DNA from 3 places in the Pseudomonas sp. SZ40 genome. Region 3 is predicted to be linked to each of the others. Evidence: predicted binding sites of a transcription regulator. Region 3 holds the regulator's gene; each other region holds the start of a gene.
What was found. Region 3 encodes FliA, which starts transcription of late flagellar genes. Its sites were predicted from a motif close to CTAAAGTTTNNNNNNNNNNNGCCGNTAA; they were not measured.
Positions count from the first base shown of each region.

Region 1 (2,268 bases), on a different contig from region 3:
AACCACGGCGAACCCACGCCCCTGCTCGCCCGCGCGCGCCGCCTCGATGGCGGCGTTGAGCGCGAGCAGGTTGGTCTGCTCGGCGATCGAGGTGATCACGTCGGCGACACTGCCGATGGACTGGGTGGAGTTGGCCAGGTCGTTCACCGCCTGGCCGATGTCGGCGACCGCCTTGGCCATGTGCTGCATGGACTCCAGGCTGCCCCCGGCCAGTTGCCGACCTTCCTTGGCCAGGCGATCGGCCTCTTCGGCGGCATGACTGGTGCTCTGCACGTTCTGGGTGACTTCCTGAATGGTCGCGGCCATCTGGTTGATCGCCGTGGCCGACTGATCGGTCTCGCTGCGCTGCAGGTCGAGCATCTCGGCGCCCGCTCGAGAAAAACCGGCGGACTGGGCGGCCTGCTTCTTGACGTTGACGCCGGCGTCTTCGAGACGGGTCAGCGCCGTCTGCAGCCTCGCCTCTTCGCTGATCATGGCCATGTCCAGCAATGCCTGAGCGCCGCGGCTCTCGCTGTAGGTCAGCGCCACCAGACTGCTGGTGAAAGCCTTGGGATGATCGGCCAGGGTCCGGCGAATCAACGAGCGCTTGCTGTACAGCTGATAGGAACCCAGGGCGGCCATCACCACCACGATGAGCGCCGCCAGCCAGAACCCGGCAAGCACCGACTGAGCAGCGAGGATCACCAGTGTGGCGAGAATCAGCGGCCAGGAGCGAATCAGGTCATAGGTCAGGTATTCGATCTTCGGCACCGGGGGCTTGCCGGCTCGCAACCTGGCGTACAGCGCCTCGGCGCGGCGCTTCTGGTCTTCACTGGGCAGCGAGCGCACCGATTCGTAACCCGACACCTGGCCGTTCTGGTAGATCGGCGTGACGTAGGCACTGACCCAGTAGTAATCGCCATTCTTCGAACGGTTCTTGACGATCCCCATCCAGGGCTTGCCCTGCTTGATGGTGTCCCACATGTGGCCGAATACCGCTGGCGGCATGTCCGGGTGGCGCACCAGGTTGTGGGGCTGGCCGATCAGTTCCTCACGAGTGAAGCCGCTGATGGCAACGAATGCGTCGTTGCAGTAAGTGATCTTGCTGTTCAGATCGGTGGTGGAGATCAACCGCTCATGCGCAGGAAAAGTCCTTTCGCGCTGAGTCACCGGCAGATTCTGACGCATGCTTGCAATCCTTCAGTTCGTGAAGGGTACATCCCTGCCACTCCACTATGTCTAGCACAGCAAAGCTGCCGCGCCAGCACAGGTAGGCGTTTGGTTTTAAACAACTAAGCACGAGCGAAATGGCACGTTGGAGTCGTCGTACTTGGCTCCCTGCCACGCCTGTTTCCTGCTTACCCGATCGGGCTTTCCATAATGTCGGCAAGCGCGGCGGTGACTTGAGAGCCTTGCCGCATTCACCGGGTCACAAATGACCGCAGCCGGTGGTCCGCCACGAACTTTACCTATTCCTGACAGAACCTTACCTCGCTCTTACCCAACGCCGATGGCCGCCTCCCTATAGTGGCGACATCCACATTCGTTGCGTGCCATCACCATGCCAAGACCCAAGCTGCTGCTCCTGATTCCCGCCATAGCCGCCCTGACCCTGGGCGGCTATGCACTCCACGGCTGGCTGCAGCCTGCACCGGGCAACGGCCTGCTGACCGCCGAGGTGCGCCGGGCAGACATCGAGCAGACGGTCATCGCCACCGGCACGCTGGAAGCCTTCAAACAGGTCAGTGTCGGCGCCCAGGTGTCCGGCCAGGTCACCAGCCTGCACGTCGACTTCGGTGATCTGGTCAAGCAGGGCGACCCCATCGCCGAGATCGATTCCCTGACTCAGCAGAACGACCTGGCCAATGCCAAGGCCGCACTGGCCAATGTGAAGGCGCAGCGCGCGGTGCAGGCCGCGACCTTGAAGAAGGCGCAACTCGCCTTCAACCGCCAGAAGTCGATGCTCGCCCAGAACGCCAGCTCGCGGGAGAGCTACGAGACCGCAGAGGCCGACCTGAATACCGCCAAGGCCCAGGTCGCCGCGCTGGATGCGCAGATTCAGCAGGCGCAGATTCAGGTGTCCACCGCCGAAGTCGACCTCGGCTATACCAAGATCGTCGCGCCCATCGATGGCACCGTGGTTGGCGTGGTGGTCAAGGAAGGCCAGACGGTCAACTCGGCGCAGTCGGCGCCGACCATCGTCAAGGTCGCCCAGCTCGACAAGATGACCGTGCGCGCAGAAATTTCCGAGGCCGATGTGGTCAATCTGCAGCCTGGCCTGCCGGTGTA
Region 1 covers NZ_JBQWIF010000030.1:1,490-3,757, forward strand. Annotated here, with positions in the region: gene ACT9T4_RS20105 (methyl-accepting chemotaxis protein) at 1-1,167, opposite strand, end outside; gene ACT9T4_RS20110 (efflux RND transporter periplasmic adaptor subunit) at 1,541-2,268, shown strand, end outside.
Region 1: the regulator FliA is predicted to act here: its motif matches at 1,360-1,387, upstream of ACT9T4_RS20105 (methyl-accepting chemotaxis protein).

Region 2 (2,268 bases), on a different contig from region 3:
TGGCGCGGAACATCGGGTAGACGAAGTCGCGAACGAACTCTTCGCGCAGGTCATCGATGTAGATTTCCTTGACGCCCATTGCCTTGGCCTTGGCGCGGGCCGGCTCGACCTCTTCGCCCTGACCGAGATCGGCGGTGAAGGTCACCACTTCACAGTTATAGGTATCTTGCAGCCACTTGAGGATCACCGAGGTGTCCAGGCCACCGGAATAGGCCAGAACTACCTTTTTGACGTCCGCCATGCCATCCACTCCACGGGTTGTTCGGAAAGCCCGTGATTCTACTGCCCATGGCCCGCGATTTACAGGGGTGCGACAGGCCATGGCATTGAAGCGACAGGATCAGGAGGTGGCGGCAGGCGTGGAAGGCACCGGTGGAGCAGCTTGTTCGACAGGCTGCACGGGGGCTTCGGGCACTTTTTCCAGCTTTATGGAAACCCTGCGGTTCCTTTCCCGGTTGGCGGCAGTGGTGTTGGGCGCCAGCGGATAACGCTCGCCGTGGAAGCGCATGACGATGCGCTCTTCGGGGATGCCCTGGGCCTTGAAGTACTCCATCACCGCCAACGCACGGCGGCGCGACAGGTCACGGTTGGTCAGGCGGTTGCCGCTGTTGTCGGAGTGACCGTCCAGCTCGATGCGGTTGACCGTCGGGTCGGCCTTCATGAAATCGAGAATGATCTCCAGCCTGGCCTTGGCCATGGGGTCGAGCTCTGCCCCGCCGCCCGGGAAGCCGATGGTGGACTGCCGGACCTGGTCGAAGTTGACCGGTAGCAGCTTGGCGGTGCAGTTCAGGTAATCCTCGTAGGCCTTGCGAAAACGCACCGGCAGCATCCGCACTTCGAGATCGCCGCCCATCGAGCTGCGATGGCGCACCAGCGGGCTGCGCCCTTCCAGCAGACCGGTCAGCAAACGCCCGGCCTGCTCCTGGCTGCTGTTGAACGGCACTTCGCCGCTGCCGACACTGACCACACCGAGGTTGATGTCGCCGCGCCCCGGCTGCCAGGGCGCGGCTGCCGCCAGCAGCGTCGCCGAGCCCCTGCCCAGCCAGCGCTCCCGAGGCTGCAGGCGAAAGGTCGCCTGCTCACCAGCGCGGCGCACGAACTGTCCCGAACCGAAATCGGTGATCGGTTGCGTCAGGCGACACTCGAACTGGTCGCCGGCCACCTGCCATTCGACCTTTTCCAGACGAGTCTGGAAGCTGATCGCGGCCGCAGGCAGACTCAAGCCTGCGCCGGCGAGCAATCCGACGATGAGGAAAAGAGGCTGGCGCACAGCGAGCTCCACAAGAAAACACAACGTTCCCTGTGGGTATCGGTGCAGGCGGGGAAAACTTGAGCCGTGCGATGGCCTATCTGCGGCGTGCCCCCGCCGGCCTTTTCCGGTAGCATTCCGGGCATGTTTCGCCCCCGCCTGGAAGCCTCAATGACCGACCGCATCACCCTGCTGCGTCCTGACGACTGGCACATTCACCTGCGCGATGGCGCGGTACTGCCGCACACCGTGGCCGATGTCGCCCGTACCTTCGCCCGCGCGATCATCATGCCCAACCTGGTGCCGCCGGTGCGCAACGCCAGCGAGGCCGTTGGCTACCGCCAGCGCATCCTCGACGCGCGGCCAGCCGGCAGCCAGTTCGAGCCGTTGATGGTGCTGTATCTCACCGATCGCACCAGCGGTGACGACATCCGCGCAGCCAAGGCCAGCGGCATCGTCTATGCCGCGAAGATGTACCCAGCCGGGGCGACCACCAACTCCGACTCTGGCGTGACCAGCCTGGACAACATCACAGGCGCCCTCGAGGCCCTGGCAGAAACCGGCATGCCGCTGCTGGTACACGGCGAGGTCACCCGCGCCGAGATCGACGTCTTCGATCGCGAAAAAGCCTTCATCGACGAACACATGCGTCGTCTGGTGGAACGCTTCCCGACCTTGAAAGTGGTATTCGAGCACATCACCACCGGTGATGCCGCCCAGTTCGTCAAGGAAGCACCGGCCAACGTCGGCGCCACCATCACCCCCCAGCACCTGCTGTACAACCGCAACCACATGCTGGTCGGCGGCATTCGTCCGCACTTCTATTGCCTGCCGATCCTCAAGCGCAACACGCACCAGGAAGCGCTGCTCGATGCAGCCACCAGCGGCAATCCGAAGTTCTTCCTGGGTACCGACTCGGCCCCCCATGCGCAGCACGCCAAGGAAAACGCCTGCGGCTGCGCTGGCTGCTACACCGCCTATGCGGCCATCGAGCTGTATGCCGAGGCCTTCGAGCAGCG
Region 2 covers NZ_JBQWIF010000001.1:356,541-358,808, reverse strand. Annotated here, with positions in the region: gene ACT9T4_RS01670 (argininosuccinate synthase) at 1-241, opposite strand, end outside; gene ACT9T4_RS01665 (flagellar protein MotY) at 341-1,270, opposite strand; gene pyrC (dihydroorotase) at 1,421-2,268, shown strand, end outside.
Region 2: the regulator FliA is predicted to act here: its motif matches at 1,307-1,334, upstream of ACT9T4_RS01665 (flagellar protein MotY).

Region 3 (2,268 bases):
ACTCGAGGTCGGCCTCTTTTGAATCATCGTGTTCCATAACAACCTCGCGGCAGACATCAGCCGTTGACCCGCTCGAAGATTTTCTCGATCTTTTCCTTGAGCACCTGGGCAGTGAATGGCTTGACCACATAGCCGTTCACACCGGCCTGGGCGGCCTCGATGATCTGATCACGCTTGGCTTCTGCCGTAACCATCAGCACGGGCATCTGCTTGAGGCGCTCGTCGGCACGCACTGCGCGCAGCAAATCGATGCCACTCATGCCCGGCATGTTCCAGTCGGTCACCAGGAAGTCGAAGCTACCGCTCTGCAGCATCGGCAATGCGGTGGTGCCGTCGTCGGCCTCCGCGGTGTTGGTGAACCCCAGATCACGCAAGAGGTTCTTGATGATCCGTCGCATCGTCGAGAAATCATCGACGATGAGGATTTTCATGTTCTTGTCCAAGTCGACCTCCGTACAGTCCTAAAACGCCTCGGCATTCCAAAGCGCTTATAAATCGTGAAACCGGCCTGGCGGAACGCCGCAAACCTATTGCGCCCGGCTTTGCTGCGTCCACTGTGTATGTCCAGCGCCTGAAATTTCCCTATGCGCGCCATTCCACCAACCGCGCGCGTAAACGCGCGGCACACTGACTGTGCAATTGGCTGACCCGCGACTCACTCACTCCCAGTACCTCGCCGATTTCCTTGAGGTTCAATTCCTCGTCGTAATACAGCGACAACACCAACCGCTCACGCTCCGGCAGGTTGCTGATGGCATCCACCAGCGCGGCCTGGAAACGATCGTCTTCCAGTTCATGCGATGGCCCATGGTGCAAAGAATTCGTGTCTTCCTGCAGTCCGCCGCTTTCGCCTTCCTGCAACAGGTCGTCGAAACTGAACAGGCGGCTGCCCAAAGTGTCGCCAAGAATGCCGTAGTAATCTTCGAGACTCAATTGGAGTTCGGCAGCAACCTCCTGATCTTTAGCGTCTCGCCCCGTTCTGGCTTCGATTTTTCTGATTGCGTCGCTGACCATACGGCTGTTGCGGTGTACCGAACGCGGTGCCCAGTCGCCCTTGCGGACCTCATCGAGCATGGCGCCACGAATGCGAATGCCGGCGAACGTCTCGAAACTGGCGCCCTTGCCGGCGTCGTATTTGCGCGATGCCTCGAGCAGACCGATCATCCCGGCCTGGATCAGATCATCCACCTGCACGTTGGCGGGCAACCGCGCCAACAGGTGATAGGCAATGCGCTTGACCAACGGCGCGTAACGTTCGATCAACTGATGCTGTGAATCTCGTGCTGTTGCCTTGCTGTACATACGGAGTCCAGAGGCTGTCGTCATACAGCCGTGTCTGCAGTCGGTTGTTGCACCAGGCGCTCAACGAAGAATTCCAGATGGCCTCGCGGATTGGCCGGCAGTGGCCACGCATCCACCTTCTGGGCAATCGCCTTGAACGCCAGCGCGCACTTCGAGCGAGGGAACGCCTCATACACCGCACGTTGTTTCTGTACGGCCTTGCGTACCGATTCGTCGTACGGCACCGCGCCCACGTACTGCAGCGCGACATCCAGAAAACGGTCGGTCACCTTGGTCAGCTTAGCAAAGAGATTACGGCCTTCCTGCGGGCTGTGCGCCATATTGGCGAGCACCCGGAAACGGTTCATGCCGTGGTCACGGTTGAGGAGCTTGATCAGCGCGTAGGCATCGGTGATCGAGGTGGGTTCATCGCACACCACCACCAGCACTTCCTGGGCGGCGCGCACGAAGCTCACCACCGAGTCGCCGATACCGGCGGCGGTATCCACGATCAGGACGTCGAGGTTGTCGCTGATGTCGCTGAAGGCCTGGATCAGGCCGGCGTGCTGCATGGGCGTGAGCTGCACCATGCTCTGGGTGCCGGAGGCCGCGGGAACGATACGAATGCCGCCAGGCCCCTGCAGAACCACGTCTCGCAGTTCGCACTGGCCGTCGATGACATCGGCCAGGGTGCGCTTGGCCGTCAGGCCGAGCAGCACGTCGACGTTGGCCAGACCGAGGTCGGCATCCATGAGCATTACGCGCCGACCGAGATCCGCCAACGCCAGCGACAAATTCACCGACACATTGGTCTTGCCAACGCCGCCTTTGCCGCCGGTCACCGCGATCACCTGTACGGGATGCATACCCATGTTATCTACACACCTTATCTAACTTCGCTTTAAGCCTTAGGGCCATTGTGCGCTGCCGTGGCGAGCACAACCAGCACTTCGCCACACCTGCCTGTTCATCCTGCACGTCGTGCCG
Region 3 covers NZ_JBQWIF010000048.1:9,398-11,665, forward strand. Annotated here, with positions in the region: gene ACT9T4_RS24140 (protein phosphatase CheZ) at 1-37, opposite strand, end outside; gene ACT9T4_RS24145 (chemotaxis response regulator CheY) at 57-431, opposite strand; gene fliA (RNA polymerase sigma factor FliA) at 583-1,326, opposite strand; gene fleN (flagellar synthesis regulator FleN) at 1,323-2,153, opposite strand; gene flhF (flagellar biosynthesis GTPase FlhF) at 2,249-2,268, opposite strand, start outside.